Regions from separate parts of the Cytobacillus sp. FSL R5-0377 genome, predicted to be linked through region 1. Evidence: a T-box and tRNA genes for the amino acid it is inferred to sense, from the RefSeq annotation. Region 1 holds a T-box; the other regions hold tRNA genes.
What was found. The T-box of region 1 lies ahead of NSQ49_RS17965 (valine--tRNA ligase). A T-box ahead of a tRNA ligase gene usually reads a tRNA of that ligase, here a tRNA-Val.

Region 1 (5,317 bases):
AAAGGAAGAGCAGGAAGTTATTAAACCGGCAATACCTGCAGCGCTTGAAGTAACACAAGAACAGCCGCAAGAAGAACAGACGCAGAAAACTGCGCCGGAAATATCCTTCTCTTCTCAGCGCAGTGAAGAGGAAACACCGCCAACTGCACAGGAAATTTATCAAATGACAGAAGCATCCGAATCAGATAGCCCTTCTTTTGAAAAGAAGCCTGTTCAGGCGGCTGCACAGGAAACTGAGGAATCTTCATCTTCTCCAGAACAAGAACAGGAAGCAAAGAAAAAGAAACTTTCCAAAAAGAAAAGCATGTCGTTAACGGAGTTTTTTGCCCGCAGGGAAGAGTCAGAAGAACATGTGAAGCTCAAGGTTTGCATTGTGCAGAACGGCGATACAATTGATGTCATTGCTGAAAGGTATGATATACCGGCTCAGCAGCTGTTAAGGGTAAATCATCTGGAAATTAATCAGGATATTTATGAAGGGCAAGTGCTGTACATTCCTGTTGCGGTAGCCCACTAAAAGGTTAAAAGGCTGAGCAGGTATTCGTAACCCGCTCAGCTATTTTCGTTTAACTTATATATTTTGTCAGTTTTGGAAAGTGAGTGGTTAAGGTGGAAGAAAAAAATCGGCTGCATAAAGTCTCTCCCATTTTAAAGCATTATTCATTAGAGCCGCATTTTGTAGAGGATTTTGGGAGGGTACAGAAGGTATACAGCAGCAAAGGTGTTTTTGCTTTAAAGAAAATAAAGCCTCAGCACGGAGCGGATTTTATAAGACATGTACAAACACTTTTTCAAAAAGGCTTCAACAGAATAGTTCCTATTTACCCAACGGTGGACGGAAGATATGCTGTACTCCATCAGAATGAATTATTTTATTTAATGCCCTGGATGTCCAATGAGGAAAAGGAGGATAGATTTGAGCGGCATCAGCAGATGCTGCGGGAATTGGCAAGACTGCACACATTGTCCTCGAGGGAGGTTCCGATAAAAAAAGAAGACCGTACCGAGCATTACGAAAATACCTTACAGGAATGGGAAAAAGAAAATGAGTTTCTGGAGGGATTCATTGAAGCGTGCGAAAGAAAAGAGTATATGTCCCCTTTTGAGCTAATGTTTTCCCTATATTACAATGATATCAGCCAGGCACTTAAATTCTCCACAAACAAATTTAAAGATTGGTTCGAAAAAACAAAGGAAGATGAAAAAGCACGAACGGTCATTATTCATGGGAAAGTTTCAACCGAACATTTTCTATACGATGATAGGGGGTATGGCTACTTTACTAATTTCGAAAAGGCAAGACAGGGGTCGCCGCTCCATGATTTATTGCCGTTTTTATCAAGGACACTAAAAACATATCCCAAAAGATCTGAGGAATGTGTAGAATGGCTTTACACTTATATGAAGTACTTTCCCTTCAGGGATGACGAGATGCTGCTGTTTCAAAGCTACTTTGCTCATCCGGGTCCTATTATCAGAGCAGCTGAGCAATATTATAAAGGGGAAGGAAAAAGGGGAGAGAGGAAGGCTGTCCAGCATCTGCAAAGGCAGTTTTGGCTGTTAAAAAATATTGAATATGCCGTTATGAGAATCGATGAGATTGAGAGACAAAAACAAGAAGCAAAAGCGGCAGCAGAAGCTCAAGCACAGGAAGGAGCCCAAAGCTGAAGGTTGAGGGCTCCTATACTAATTGAAGATGAAAGGCGATAGCGATCAGAATGAACAGCGAAAGCAGCAGCACATCGAAGGTAGTAGGCAATAATATTGTTCTAATGCCTTGAAAAACACAGAACGGGATAATGAATTGTGCACATATATTCCTGAAAGTTCTTAACCAGGGAGGCAGTTTGTAGGGATTATATTTTTTTCTCATTCGCGCATACCCCTTTCCCCAATGTTCTTATTTTACATCCTATGATTCTATTTTCCGTAAAGTGCCTATTTTCGTTTTTTTGACATAAAAAGGTGTTCCTGCCGGGTATAACTCATCAGCACTTTCAAGGATGCTGTGAATAATATATAAAAAACTGGGGTATCCTTATTGACTATAACCGTCTATTTTCGGTACTATATTTTATATATAAATTTAATATCGTTGCTAAGACAGGGAAGAGTACAATGGCTATTTGCCTTTTTAGAGAGGAAAACCAGCAGCTGAAAGGTTATCCAGGCAGAACCGTTGGAAGGTCGCCCTAGAGCATCTTTTGCGAAAGGCAGCAGCCAAGTAGTAAAAGACGGGAAATCCGTTATCTGCTTAAGTGTCAATCACTATAAGAATGTCTTTTACTGATTTTCTTTTTGGTTGAAAAAAAGGTGGTACCGCGAAGCAAACTCCATTCGTCCTTTTATGGCGAGCGGAGTTTTTTTATTTTTGCTGATTGCTTTTAGAAAGGAAGAATGAAATATGGATAACAATGAAATATCAATGCCGACGAAGTATGATCCGCAGGCGATTGAAAAAGGGAGATATCACTGGTGGCTGGAAGGAAAGTTCTTTGAAGCAAAAGATGATGAAACAAAGCAGCCGTATACAATTGTGATTCCGCCTCCAAACGTAACCGGAAGACTTCATCTTGGCCACGCATGGGATACGACTCTGCAGGATATCCTCACACGAATGAAGCGTATGCAGGGGTACGATGTTTTATGGCTTCCGGGAATGGACCATGCGGGTATTGCCACTCAGGCAAAGGTGGAAGAAAAGCTCCGAAATGAAGGCAAAAGCCGCTATGATCTAGGCCGCGAGAAATTCGTAGAAGAAACCTGGAAATGGAAAGAGGAGTATGCGAGCCATATCCGCCAGCAATGGTCAAAGCTTGGATTAGGGCTTGATTACAGCCGTGAACGCTTCACGCTGGATGAAGGGCTTTCAAAGGCTGTTAGAGAGGTTTTTGTTTCACTTTATAATAAAGGCCTTATTTACCGCGGCGAGTACATCATCAACTGGGATCCGTCTACAAAAACAGCCCTATCTGATATCGAAGTTATTTATAAGGATGTTCAAGGTGCCTTCTACCACATGAGATATCCTCTGGCAGATGGATCGGGTCATATCGAAATTGCTACTACACGCCCAGAAACAATGCTTGGCGATACTGCTGTAGCGGTACACCCTGAAGATGAACGCTATAAGCATTTAATCGGCAAGACAGTTAAACTGCCGATTACAGGAAGGGAAATTCCGATTGTTGCTGATGATTATGTAGAAATGGATTTTGGATCTGGAGCTGTAAAAATTACGCCTGCTCATGACCCAAATGATTTCGAAATCGGAAACCGCCACAATCTTGAAAGAATTCTTGTTATGAATGAAGACGGCACGATGAATAGCAGAGCTGGTAAGTATCAGGGGATGGACCGGTTTGAATGCCGCAAGCAGATTGTAAAGGACCTTCAGGAAGAAGGCGTTCTTTTCAAAATTGAAGAGCATATGCATTCTGTGGGCCATTCAGAGCGAAGCGGTGCAGTAGTTGAACCATACCTTTCAACGCAGTGGTTTGTTAAAATGCAGCCTCTTGCGGATGAAGCCATTGCTCTTCAAAATAAAGAGGAAAAAGTAAACTTTGTTCCGGACCGATTTGAAAAAACGTATCTGCGCTGGATGGAAAATATACGCGACTGGTGCATTTCACGCCAGCTCTGGTGGGGACACCGCATACCGGCGTGGTATCACAGGGAGACCGGCGAGGTTTATGTAGGTCAGGAAGCTCCTGTGGACAGCGAAAACTGGGAACAGGATAAAGATGTATTAGATACTTGGTTCAGTTCAGCATTATGGCCGTTTTCCACAATGGGCTGGCCGGATACTGATTCCGCTGACTTTAAGAGATACTATCCGACTGCTGCCCTTGTAACAGGCTATGACATCATTTTCTTCTGGGTATCCCGGATGATCTTCCAGGGTCTCGAATTTACAGGAGAGCGCCCATTCGAGGATGTATTAATTCATGGTCTTGTTCGAGATTCACAGGGACGCAAGATGAGTAAATCACTTGGAAATGGCGTTGATCCGATGGATGTTATCGACCAGTATGGTGCCGACTCACTCCGATACTTCCTTTCTACGGGAAGCTCGCCGGGGCAAGATCTTCGTTTTAGCATGGAAAAGGTAGAGGCAACCTGGAACTTTGCCAATAAAATCTGGAACGCATCACGTTTTGCTTTAATGAATATGGATGGATTAAAGTTCGAAGAAATCGATTTAAGCGGCGAAAAGTCTGTTGCTGATAAATGGATTCTGACCCGTTTAAATGAAACAATCGAGACTGTTACAAGATTATCTGACCGCTATGAGTTTGGTGAGGTTGGCCGAGTTCTGTACAACTTCATCTGGGATGATTTCTGCGACTGGTATATAGAAATGGCGAAGATTCCGCTGTATGGAGAAGATGAAGCTGCCAAGAAAACAACCCGCTCCATCCTGGCATATGTACTGGATAACACAATGCGTCTCCTTCATCCATTTATGCCATTTATTACAGAGGAAATTTGGCAGAACCTTCCTCACTCAGGAGACTCCATTACGGTTGCCCAGTGGCCGGAAGTACAGGCTGAATATACAGACAATCAGGCTGCAAATGAAATGAAGCTGCTTGTTGAAATTATCCGTTCTGTCCGCAACAGCCGTGCTGAAGTGAACACGCCGATGAGCAAGAAGATTAAAATGATGGTAAGGGCTAAAGACCATGAAATTCTTGCTACACTGGAAAATAACCGTGCCTATGTTGAACGCTTCTGTAATCCTGAGGAACTGGTGCTGGCTTTAGAGGTTGAAACACCTGATAAGGCGATGACAGCCGTAGTGACTGGGGCAGAAATTATCCTCCCGCTTGAAGGCTTGATTAATATCGAAGAAGAAGTGGCCAGACTGCAAAAAGAGTGGGATAAATTAAATAAAGAAGTTGAACGTGTTCAAAAGAAACTTTCAAATGAAGGCTTTATTAAAAAAGCGCCGGAAAAAGTAATTGAGGAAGAAAAAGCAAAAGAACAAGACTACAGCGAAAAGAGAGCAGCTGTGGAAGCTCGGATCAAAGAGCTAAAAGGGGAATAAATAGTTGCTGCGGAAGGCGGATCCGAATCTGGGATTCGTCTTCCTTCCTGTATAACGGAGGTGTAAATATATGTTTTCAGCTTATGAAGAAGCATTGGCATGGATTCATTCAAGACTGAGACTGGGAATGAAGCCTGGTCTGGAAAGAATGGTATGGATGATGGAAAAACTTGGGCATCCTGAGAGAAGGATTAAGGCTGTTCATATTGGCGGAACGAATGGAAAGGGCTCAACGGTTACGTTTTTAAGATCCATTCTTCAGGAAGC
Region 2 (5,317 bases), 1.6 Mb from region 1:
CATGTCCAGGGTGAAGTCCAGGTAACACTGGATGGAGGCCCGAACCCACGCACGTTGAAAAGTGCGGGGATGAGGTGTGGGTAGCGGAGAAATTCCAATCGAACTTGGAGATAGCTGGTTCTCTCCGAAATAGCTTTAGGGCTAGCCTCATGTAGTAAGAGTCTTGGAGGTAGAGCACTGTTTGGACTAGGGGCCCCCATCGGGTTACCGAATTCAGACAAACTCCGAATGCCAAAGACTTATCCATGGGAGTCAGACTGCGAGTGATAAGATCCGTAGTCAAGAGGGAAACAGCCCAGACCACCAGCTAAGGTCCCAAAGTATACGTTAAGTGGAAAAGGATGTGGAGTTGCTTAGACAACCAGGATGTTGGCTTAGAAGCAGCCACCATTTAAAGAGTGCGTAATAGCTCACTGGTCGAGTGACTCCGCGCCGAAAATGTACCGGGGCTAAACGTATCACCGAAGCTGTGGATTGACATCTTTCGATGTCAGTGGTAGGAGAGCGTTCTAAGGGCGTTGAAGCCAGACCGCAAGGACTGGTGGAGCGCTTAGAAGTGAGAATGCCGGTATGAGTAGCGAAAGATGGGTGAGAATCCCATCCACCGAATGCCTAAGGTTTCCTGAGGAAGGCTCGTCCGCTCAGGGTTAGTCGGGACCTAAGCCGAGGCTGAAAAGCGTAGGCGATGGACAACAGGTTGATATTCCTGTACCACCTCTTTACCGTTTGAGCAATGGGGGGACGCAGGAGGATAGGGTAAGCGCGCTGCTGGATTAGCGCGTCCAAGCAGTTAGGCCGGTAACGAGGCAAATCCCGTTACCACATAGGCTGAGCTGTGACGGCGAGGGAAATTTAGTACCGAAGTTCCTGATTCCACACTGCCAAGAAAAGCCTCTAGCGAGGGAAAAGGTGCCCGTACCGCAAACCGACACAGGTAGGCGAGGAGAGAATCCTAAGGTGAGCGAGAGAACTCTCGTTAAGGAACTCGGCAAAATGACCCCGTAACTTCGGGAGAAGGGGTGCTCATTAGGGTGAATAGCCCTGATGAGCCGCAGTGAATAGGCCCAGGCGACTGTTTAGCAAAAACACAGGTCTCTGCGAAGCCGCAAGGCGAAGTATAGGGGCTGACGCCTGCCCGGTGCTGGAAGGTTAAGAGGAGAGGTTAGCGCAAGCGAAGCTTTGAATCGAAGCCCCAGTAAACGGCGGCCGTAACTATAACGGTCCTAAGGTAGCGAAATTCCTTGTCGGGTAAGTTCCGACCCGCACGAAAGGCGTAACGATCTGGGCACTGTCTCAACGAGAGACTCGGTGAAATTATAGTACCTGTGAAGATGCAGGTTACCCGCGACAGGACGGAAAGACCCCGTGGAGCTTTACTGTAGCCTGATATTGAATTTTGGTACAGCTTGTACAGGATAGGTAGGAGCCTGAGAAGCCGGAGCGCCAGCTTCGGTGGAGGCGTCGGTGGGATACTACCCTGGCTGTATTGAAATTCTAACCCGCGCCCCTTATCGGGGCGGGAGACAGTGTCAGGTGGGCAGTTTGACTGGGGCGGTCGCCTCCTAAAAAGTAACGGAGGCGCCCAAAGGTTCCCTCAGAATGGTTGGAAATCATTCGCAGAGTGTAAAGGCACAAGGGAGCTTGACTGCGAGACCTACAAGTCGAGCAGGGACGAAAGTCGGGCTTAGTGATCCGGTGGTTCCGCATGGAAGGGCCATCGCTCAACGGATAAAAGCTACCCCGGGGATAACAGGCTTATCTCCCCCAAGAGTCCACATCGACGGGGAGGTTTGGCACCTCGATGTCGGCTCATCGCATCCTGGGGCTGTAGTCGGTCCCAAGGGTTGGGCTGTTCGCCCATTAAAGCGGTACGCGAGCTGGGTTCAGAACGTCGTGAGACAGTTCGGTCCCTATCCGTCGTGGGCGCAGGAAATTTGAGAGGAGCTGTCCTTAGTACGAGAGGACCGGGATGGACGCACCGCTGGTGTACCAGTTGTCTTGCCAAAGGCATCGCTGGGTAGCTATGTGCGGAAGGGATAAGTGCTGAAAGCATCTAAGCATGAAGCCCCCCTCGAGATGAGATTTCCCATAGCGTCAAGCTAGTAAGATCCCTGAAAGATGATCAGGTTGATAGGTCAGAGGTGGAAGCGTGGCGACATGTGGAGCTGACTGATACTAATCGATCGAGGACTTAACCAAAATGAAAAGCGGAGGCGACTGTTCAACTTCGAGAGAAGTTAGGAGCCGAAGCTAGACAAGTCATTGGTGAATACTCGGCAAAATGCTTCTTCATACATTATCTAGTTTTGAGGGAACGAAGTTTCTTCAACCAAATAGTCCGGTGGCGATAGCGAGAAGGTCACACCCGTTCCCATACCGAACACGGAAGTTAAGCTTCTCAGCGCCGATGGTAGTTGGGGGCTGTCCCCCTGTGAGAGTAGGACGCTGCCGGGCAACCCTGTTTGGGTAACTTTATATGGCCCCTTGGTCAAGCGGTTAAGACACCGCCCTTTCACGGCGGTAACACGGGTTCGAATCCCGTAGGGGTCACCACTTTGGAGGATTAGCTCAGCTGGGAGAGCATCTGCCTTACAAGCAGAGGGTCGGCGGTTCGATCCCGTCATCCTCCACCATAACTCCTGAATGAGCAAAATGCTCTTCAAAGAGGTATGAGCCATTAGCTCAGTCGGTAGAGCAGATTGCAGCATCAGTGAGATTCATCATCTGAATAGCAATCTGTGACAAAGCACGCAGGGCTTTGGAACATCTGACCTGGAAGTTTCAGGATTTAGGCAACGTAATTTTAGTGAGAGCCATTAGCTCAGTCGGTAGAGCATCTGACTTTTAATCAGAGGGTCGAAGGTTCGAGTCCTTCATGGCTCACCATTTTAATTTCATATTGCGGGTGTGGCGGAATTGGCAGACGCACCAGACTTAGGATCTGGCGCCGCAAGGCGTGGGGGTTCGACTCCCTTCACCCGCACCATTTTAAGCGGAAGTAGTTCAGTGGTAGAACATCACCTTGCCAAGGTGGGGGTCGCGGGTTCGAATCCCGTCTTCCGCTCCATTATTTTGCGCCCGTAGCTCAATTGGATAGAGCGTTTGACTACGGATCAAAAGGTTAGGGGTTCGACTCCTCTCGGGCGCGCCATATTACGGGGAGTAGCTCAGCTTGGTAGAGCACTTGGTTTGGGACCAAGGGGTCGCAGGTTCGAATCCTGTCTTCCCGACCAGCGACACTTCTTTTACATGGGGCCTTAGCTCAGCTGGGAGAGCGCCTGCTTTGCACGCAGGAGGTCAGCGGTTCGATCCCGCTAGGCTCCACCATAAAATATATAATCATTTCGGCGGTGTAGCTCAGCTGGCTAGAGCGTACGGTTCATACCCGTGAGGTCGGGGGTTCGATCCCCTCCGCCGCTACCAATATGATTATCTTATACAACATTGGAGGAATACCCAAGTCCGGCTGAAGGGATCGGTCTTGAAAACCGACAGGCGGGTCAAACCGCGCAGGGGTTCGAATCCCCTTTCCTCCTCCATATTTTCTTTAATATTATTGTCGCGGGGCGGTTATATCACCGAATAAGCTGCGATGAAATGCTTGATGTGAGCATAGACAAATCACATAAATAATACTATCGCGGGGTGGAGCAGTCCGGTAGCTCGTCGGGCTCATAACCCGAAGGTCGCAGGTTCAAATCCTGCCCCCGCAATCCGGTCCGGTAGTTCAGTTGGTTAGAATGCCTGCCTGTCACGCAGGAGGTCGCGGGTTCGAGTCCCGTCCGGACCGCCATTTTTACAAAGAGATATAAGCTTTGGCTCAGTAGCTCAGTCGGTAGAGGATTTTAAAAGAATGCAGCTGCGAAGCTTTTCATCATCGAATAGCATGCTTTTAAAATCTGCGACAAAGAACGCATGGCTTTGAAGCACATTTATTTAGATTTAGGGATATAATATTATTTTGGCTCAGTAGCTCAGTCGGTAGAGCAAAGGACTGAAAATCCTTGTGTCGGCGGTTCGATTCCGTCCTGAGCCACCATTTTCTTAGTCTTTACAGACTTGGAGGGGTAGCGAAGTGGCTAAACGCGGCGGACTGTAAATCCGCTCCTTCGGGTTCGGCAGTTCGAATCTGCCCCCCTCCACCATTGATATAGGGGTATAGTTTAATGGTAAAACGAAGGTCTCCAAAACCTTTGATGTGGGTTCGATTCCTACTACCCCTGCCAGTAGGATAGTGGCGGTTGTGGCGAAGTGGTTAACGCATCGGATTGTGGCTCCGACATTCGTGGGTTCGATTCCCATCAATCGCCCCATTATTCTTTTAAATTGCATTATTATTGGGCTATAGCCAAGCGGTAAGGCACCGGACTTTGACTCCGTCACTCGCAGGTTCGAATCCTGCTAGCCCAGCCATTTTTTTTAAGGCAGCATAGCCAAGTGGTAAGGCAGAGGTCTGCAAAACCTCCATCCCCGGTTCAAATCCGGGTGTTGCCTCCAACTTATATTCCTTACAAAGCGGGTGTAGTTTAGTGGTAAAACCTCAGCCTTCCAAGCTGATGATGAGGGTTCGATTCCCTTCACCCGCTCCAACACATATGGGCCTATAGCTCAGCTGGTTAGAGCGCACGCCTGATAAGCGTGAGGTCGATGGTTCGAGTCCATTTAGGCCCACCATTATACATACCATTTTCAAACTAATTCCAATAGGGATTAGTTTTTTTATATATGTGAAACTTCTTGAGTTTAGTCTGGCCATTCTAATTTTCGTTTATATTATCTTCTAAATCTTTCACTCTCTTTTCAAGTTTCTTAACTTTACCATCTGAAAATAATGCAAAAGAGAACGCACCCGCAGCTAATGAAAAAGCTAAAATCACGAAAGCATCCAAAATAGTCACCCCAATTTTAATTAATTTCTTAACTTGCGTTTAGTTTAAGAACAATAGTTTACATCCCTCAAAATCATTTTAACATAAAATACCATCTTACAAGCTTGAAATTCTATGATCATTATAGGACTTCTGGTAAGTGACTTTTTGTGAACTATTTGTGAACCTATATGCTTACCAGAGCACTGTTCAATAGAGATAACCCTTGGTACTACAGTGTTTAACCAAAATTGCAGGCCTTTTGCTTTGAAGATATATGAAAAAAGTGTGATTCAATTCACTTTTATGAAAACCCTTCTCAACTATGATGTAGGTAACAAAGCTAAGGAGCTGATGGAAGGTGGATGCACGAAAAGTGAACCAGAGCAGTTCAAAGGAACATAACTCTCTAAAGGGTACGTTCTTTTCAGTTACAGTTGTAGGGCTTG
Region 3 (5,317 bases), 280 kb from region 1:
GCCAATCAAGCTGGGCTTTATCTTTCCATTCGGAAAACTGCCCAAGCTCACTCCCCATGAATAGCAGCTTCTTGCCCGGGTGGGCCATCATATAGCCTAGCAGGAGCCTGTATTGGGCAAACTTTTGCCAGTAATCTCCCGGCATTTTATCAAGCAGCGATTTTTTTCCATGGACAACTTCATCATGTGAAAAAGGCAGAATGAAGTTTTCAGTAAAAGCATACAAAAGTGAAAATGTCATTTTCCCATGGACATCAGATCGCCTCTCAGGCGCTGTTTCCATATATGTAAGGACATCATTCATCCAGCCCATGTTCCACTTATAATGAAAGCCCAGCCCCCCATAATGGACTGGTGCAGTCACTTGCGGCCAGTCTGTTGAATCCTCTGCCATCATTAGAAAGGAAGAGTCATATTGGGATACAACTTTATTTAAGTTTTGCAGGAAGCGGGTGCCGAAAGGATTTTCTGTCTTTCCATCCCGGTTAGGCCAGTAGATAATATTAGCCACGGCATCAACCCGGAAGCCGTCAATATGATACTTCTCCATCCAAAAAACAGCGTTGGAGATAAGAAAGCTTTGAACTTCATTTTTGCTGAGATCAAAATTAGCGGTCCCCCATACACGGTTCTCTCTGTCGCCTTCTGTTTCATACTCATACAGGTGCGAACCATCAAACTGGTAAAGGCCATGAGCATCTTTGCAGAAGTGCCCCGGTACCCAGTCCATGATGACGCCTATACCATGCTGGTGGCATTGATCAACAAAATACATAAAATCATGCGGATTCCCGTAACGGCTTGTAATCGAGTAATAGCCTGTTCCCTGATACCCCCATGAAGCGTCGAGCGGGTGCTCAATTAGAGGAAGCATTTCTATATGAGTAAACCCGTGCTCTACCACATAAGGGATTAATTCATCTGCAAGCTCCCTGTACGTATACAGGCTCCCAGATTCTTTTAGCTTCCACGAACCCAAGTGGACCTCATAAATGACCGCAGGCTCTGTGAATATAGGCTTCTTTTCTTTCTTTTGCATCCATTTGCTGTCATTCCACTTATATCCGTCCAGCGAATAAACTTTAGAGGCTGTATTTGGCCTTACTTCTGAAAAAAAGCTATAAGGATCAGCCTTTAATTGCTTATCTCCTTTCTTTGTTGTAATTTCGTACTTATACAAGGCACCTTCCATGTTTCCATCAAGCTGAATAACCCAGACACCTTCATTATTCACTCTATGTAAGGTATAGCCTTCTCCATTCCAATCATTAAAATCACCGACTAATCTGATAATTTCAGCATTCGGTGCCCACACACAAAAACGGGTAATTACTGTTTCACCGTTTGAAATTACATGTGCACCAAATAACTGGTGACTCTCATAGAGAGTCCCTTCATGGAACAAATGCAGTTGATAATCGGTTGGCAACAAAGTATCCACTACCATCCTTCTCCCCACCTAGTCTCGTTTCTTTTGACTTTCCTGTTATATTCGCCGAACCTGAGAAAATCCCTTGTAAAAGTTTTTTTAATTTTATGACAGTATCGTTCATATTCCGCTAACAACCGACAGCATCTGACTCAGATTAACAGACTTCGACATAATCTCCGGTAAACTTAGACAAAATATAACAAAGTCTGCAAACCGAAAATGAAAGGAGAATAATATTTTGAGCAATAAGGAAGAGGAGTTTTTATTGAATGAGGCATCCAGGGATGAAATAAAGATTCCACTATTTGAAGCACCGGATGGTAAGATTCTGGCCACTGGTGATATGTTTAGGGGCCCTTATACAGGAATATCTTCTGATATCGATTTGAATAATCCCGGCAATAAATTAAGCGGGAAAGAAGAAAAATTTGATTAAATTGAAGATGGCATGTATCACAAAATGAAAACAACAAAAAAGCTGCCAACAATTAGTTGACAGCTTTTTTGTATGACCCCTACGGGATTCGAACCCGTGTTACCGCCGTGAAAGGGCGGTGTCTTAACCGCTTGACCAAGGGGCCAATATGGCGGAGAAGGAGGGATTTGAACCCTCGCGCCGGTTACCCGACCTACACCCTTAGCAGGGGCGCCTCTTCAGCCACTTGAGTACTTCCCCATATATGGCTCCGCAGGTAGGATTCGAACCTACGACCGTTCGGTTAACAGCCGAATGCTCTACCACTGAGCTACTGCGGAACAATAATATAAAATGGTGGGCCTAAATGGACTCGAACCATCGACCTCACGCTTATCAGGCGTGCGCTCTAACCAGCTGAGCTATAGGCCCATTTTGGAGCGGGTGAAGGGAATCGAACCCTCATCATCAGCTTGGAAGGCTGAGGTTTTACCACTAAACTACACCCGCATAAGGTCTAAAATGGTGGCTCAGGACGGAATCGAACCGCCGACACAAGGATTTTCAGTCCTTTGCTCTACCGACTGAGCTACTGAGCCAAAAATAATATTATATCCCTAAATCTAAATAAATGTGCTTCAAAGCCCTGCGTTCTTTGTCGCAGATTTTAAAAGCATGCTATTCGATGATGAAATGCTTCGCAGCTGCATTCTTTTAAAATCCTCTACCGACTGAGCTACTGAGCCAAACTTTCTTTTAAAAATGGCGGTCCGGACGGGACTCGAACCCGCGACCTCCTGCGTGACAGGCAGGCATTCTAACCAACTGAACTACCGGACCAGATTGCGGGGGCAGGATTTGAACCTGCGACCTTCGGGTTATGAGCCCGACGAGCTACCGGACTGCTCCACCCCGCGACAATAATATTAAAATAAATTATGGAGGAGGAAAGGGGATTCGAACCCCTGCGCGGTTTGACCCGCCTGTCGGTTTTCAAGACCGATCCCTTCAGCCGGACTTGGGTATTCCTCCGTATAAGAAAAGTGGTGGACCTTGTAGGACTCGAACCTACGACCGGACGGTTATGAGCCGTCTGCTCTAACCAGCTGAGCTAAAGGTCCAGCATCGTTTAATTAAAATGGTAGCGGCGGAGGGGATCGAACCCCCGACCTCACGGGTATGAACCGTACGCTCTAGCCAGCTGAGCTACACCGCCAAAACAGTAAAAATAATTATGGTGGAGCCTAGCGGGATCGAACCGCTGACCTCCTGCGTGCAAAGCAGGCGCTCTCCCAGCTGAGCTAAGGCCCCAATATAAATGGTCGGGAAGACAGGATTCGAACCTGCGACCCCTTGGTCCCAAACCAAGTGCTCTACCAAGCTGAGCTACTCCCCGTTAATATGGCGCGCCCGAGAGGAGTCGAACCCCTAACCTTTTGATCCGTAGTCAAACGCTCTATCCAATTGAGCTACGGGCGCAATATTAAATTCTACTGGTGCCGAGGACCGGAATCGAACCGGTACGGTAGTCACCTACCGCAGGATTTTAAGTCCTGTGCGTCTGCCAGTTCCGCCACCCCGGCAATAAATGGAGCGGAAGACGGGATTCGAACCCGCGACCCCCACCTTGGCAAGGTGATGTTCTACCACTGAACTACTTCCGCAAAAATAATGGTGCGGGTGAAGGGAGTCGAACCCCCACGCCTTGCGGCGCCAGATCCTAAGTCTGGTGCGTCTGCCAATTCCGCCACACCCGCAATATAAAAATTAAAAATGGTGAGCCATGAAGGACTCGAACCTTCGACCCTCTGATTAAAAGTCAGATGCTCTACCGACTGAGCTAATGGCTCATATTCTATAAAAGAAATGAAGTGGTGCCGGCGAGAGGACTTGAACCCCCAACCTACTGATTACAAGTCAGTTGCTCTACCAATTGAGCTACACCGGCAGCTTGTACATTTAAATTAATGGTGGAGGATGACGGGATCGAACCGCCGACCCTCTGCTTGTAAGGCAGATGCTCTCCCAGCTGAGCTAATCCTCCATTATTAACGCCCGGCAGCGTCCTACTCTCACAAGGGGACAGCCCCTAACTACCATCGGCGCTGAGAAGCTTAACTTCCGTGTTCGGTATGGGAACGGGTGTGACCTTCTCGCTATCGCCACCAGACTATTTTTCAAAGACAAGTATTATTATACCGTCTTTTTATCATTTTTCAAGAGGAAATTTACTTTTTTTTCGTTCCCTCAAAACTAGATAATGTATGAAGAAGTATTTACCGAGTATTCACCAATGACTTGTCTAGCTTCGGCTCCTAACTTCTCGGCCGTTTCGATCCGTCCCTCCAATCCAAAACCAGGATTTGAATGAACGGCTCTCCAACGTCTCTCGAAGTTGAACAGTCGCCTCCGCTTGTCGTTTTGGTTAAGTCCTCGATCGATTAGTATCAGTCAGCTCCACATGTCGCCACGCTTCCACCTCTGACCTATCAACCTGATCATCTTTCAGGGATCTTACTAGCTTGACGCTATGGGAAATCTCATCTCGAGGGGGGCTTCATGCTTAGATGCTTTCAGCACTTATCCCTTCCGCACATAGCTACCCAGCGATGCCTTTGGCAAGACAACTGGTACACCAGCGGTGCGTCCATCCCGGTCCTCTCGTACTAAGGACAGCTCCTCTCAAATTTCCTGCGCCCACGACGGATAGGGACCGAACTGTCTCACGACGTTCTGAACCCAGCTCGCGTACCGCTTTAATGGGCGAACAGCCCAACCCTTGGGACCGACTACAGCCCCAGGATGCGATGAGCCGACATCGAGGTGCCAAACCTCCCCGTCGATGTGGACTCTTGGGGGAGATAAGCCTGTTATCCCCGGGGTAGCTTTTATCCGTTGAGCGATGGCCCTTCCATGCGGAACCACCGGATCACTAAGCCCGACTTTCGTCCCTGCTCGACTTGTAGGTCTCGCAGTCAAGCTCCCTTGTGCCTTTACACTCTGCGAATGATTTCCAACCATTCTGAGGGAACCTTTGGGCGCCTCCGTTACTTTTTAGGAGGCGACCGCCCCAGTCAAACTGCCCACCTGACACTGTCTCCCGCCCCGATAAGGGGCGCGGGTTAGAATTTCAATACAGCCAGGGTAGTATCCCACCGACGCCTCCACCGAAGCTGGCGCTCCGGCTTCTCAGGCTCCTACCTATCCTGTACAAGCTGTACCAAAATTCAATATCAGGCTACAGTAAAGCTCCACGGGGTCTTTCCGTCCTGTCGCGGGTAACCTGCATCTTCACAGGTACTATAATTTCACCGAGTCTCTCGTTGAGACAGTGCCCAGATCGTTACGCCTTTCGTGCGGGTCGGAACTTACCCGACAAGGAATTTCGCTACCTTAGGACCGTTATAGTTACGGCCGCCGTTTACTGGGGCTTCGATTCAAAGCTTCGCTTGCGCTAACCTCTCCTCTTA

Region 2: it has a tRNA-Val gene. The T-box ahead of NSQ49_RS17965 (valine--tRNA ligase) is inferred to sense a tRNA for this amino acid. The anticodon was not compared.
Region 3: it has a tRNA-Val gene. The T-box ahead of NSQ49_RS17965 (valine--tRNA ligase) is inferred to sense a tRNA for this amino acid. The anticodon was not compared.

The regions. Positions count from the first base shown of each region.
Region 1 is NZ_JBBORA010000001.1:3,533,595-3,538,911, forward strand. Features, by position in the region: gene spoVID (stage VI sporulation protein D) at 1-517, shown strand, start outside; gene ysxE (spore coat protein YsxE) at 610-1,668, shown strand; gene NSQ49_RS17960 (hypothetical protein) at 1,682-1,873, opposite strand; T-box leader at 2,092-2,348, shown strand; gene NSQ49_RS17965 (valine--tRNA ligase) at 2,405-5,050, shown strand; gene NSQ49_RS17970 (bifunctional folylpolyglutamate synthase/dihydrofolate synthase) at 5,121-5,317, shown strand, end outside.
Region 2 is NZ_JBBORA010000001.1:1,976,159-1,981,475, reverse strand. Features, by position in the region: rRNA gene NSQ49_RS10215 (23S ribosomal RNA) at 1-2,199, shown strand, start outside; rRNA gene rrf (5S ribosomal RNA) at 2,338-2,454, shown strand; tRNA gene NSQ49_RS10205 (tRNA-Glu) at 2,479-2,553, shown strand; tRNA gene NSQ49_RS10200 (tRNA-Val) at 2,558-2,633, shown strand; tRNA gene NSQ49_RS10195 (tRNA-Lys) at 2,811-2,886, shown strand; tRNA gene NSQ49_RS10190 (tRNA-Leu) at 2,902-2,986, shown strand; tRNA gene NSQ49_RS10185 (tRNA-Gly) at 2,993-3,067, shown strand; tRNA gene NSQ49_RS10180 (tRNA-Arg) at 3,075-3,151, shown strand; tRNA gene NSQ49_RS10175 (tRNA-Pro) at 3,157-3,233, shown strand; tRNA gene NSQ49_RS10170 (tRNA-Ala) at 3,252-3,327, shown strand; tRNA gene NSQ49_RS10165 (tRNA-Met) at 3,347-3,423, shown strand; tRNA gene NSQ49_RS10160 (tRNA-Ser) at 3,447-3,539, shown strand; tRNA gene NSQ49_RS10155 (tRNA-Met) at 3,640-3,713, shown strand; tRNA gene NSQ49_RS10150 (tRNA-Asp) at 3,717-3,793, shown strand; tRNA gene NSQ49_RS10145 (tRNA-Phe) at 3,964-4,039, shown strand; tRNA gene NSQ49_RS10140 (tRNA-Tyr) at 4,062-4,145, shown strand; tRNA gene NSQ49_RS10135 (tRNA-Trp) at 4,153-4,226, shown strand; tRNA gene NSQ49_RS10130 (tRNA-His) at 4,238-4,313, shown strand; tRNA gene NSQ49_RS10125 (tRNA-Gln) at 4,339-4,413, shown strand; tRNA gene NSQ49_RS10120 (tRNA-Cys) at 4,424-4,497, shown strand; tRNA gene NSQ49_RS10115 (tRNA-Gly) at 4,516-4,589, shown strand; tRNA gene NSQ49_RS10110 (tRNA-Ile) at 4,598-4,674, shown strand; gene NSQ49_RS10105 (hypothetical protein) at 4,758-4,889, opposite strand; gene NSQ49_RS10100 (cytochrome c oxidase subunit 2A) at 5,230-5,317, shown strand, end outside.
Region 3 is NZ_JBBORA010000001.1:3,253,674-3,258,990, reverse strand. Features, by position in the region: gene glgB (1,4-alpha-glucan branching enzyme) at 1-1,447, opposite strand, end outside; gene NSQ49_RS16680 (hypothetical protein) at 1,671-1,868, shown strand; tRNA gene NSQ49_RS16675 (tRNA-Glu) at 1,942-2,013, opposite strand; tRNA gene NSQ49_RS16670 (tRNA-Ser) at 2,018-2,108, opposite strand; tRNA gene NSQ49_RS16665 (tRNA-Asn) at 2,114-2,188, opposite strand; tRNA gene NSQ49_RS16660 (tRNA-Ile) at 2,203-2,279, opposite strand; tRNA gene NSQ49_RS16655 (tRNA-Gly) at 2,284-2,357, opposite strand; tRNA gene NSQ49_RS16650 (tRNA-Phe) at 2,371-2,446, opposite strand; tRNA gene NSQ49_RS16645 (tRNA-Asp) at 2,611-2,687, opposite strand; tRNA gene NSQ49_RS16640 (tRNA-Met) at 2,691-2,764, opposite strand; tRNA gene NSQ49_RS16635 (tRNA-Ser) at 2,787-2,879, opposite strand; tRNA gene NSQ49_RS16630 (tRNA-Ile) at 2,892-2,968, opposite strand; tRNA gene NSQ49_RS16625 (tRNA-Met) at 2,987-3,063, opposite strand; tRNA gene NSQ49_RS16620 (tRNA-Ala) at 3,083-3,158, opposite strand; tRNA gene NSQ49_RS16615 (tRNA-Pro) at 3,167-3,243, opposite strand; tRNA gene NSQ49_RS16610 (tRNA-Arg) at 3,250-3,326, opposite strand; tRNA gene NSQ49_RS16605 (tRNA-Leu) at 3,342-3,430, opposite strand; tRNA gene NSQ49_RS16600 (tRNA-Gly) at 3,437-3,511, opposite strand; tRNA gene NSQ49_RS16595 (tRNA-Leu) at 3,520-3,604, opposite strand; tRNA gene NSQ49_RS16590 (tRNA-Lys) at 3,622-3,697, opposite strand; tRNA gene NSQ49_RS16585 (tRNA-Thr) at 3,720-3,795, opposite strand; tRNA gene NSQ49_RS16580 (tRNA-Val) at 3,816-3,891, opposite strand; rRNA gene rrf (5S ribosomal RNA) at 3,901-4,017, opposite strand; rRNA gene NSQ49_RS16570 (23S ribosomal RNA) at 4,269-5,317, opposite strand, start outside.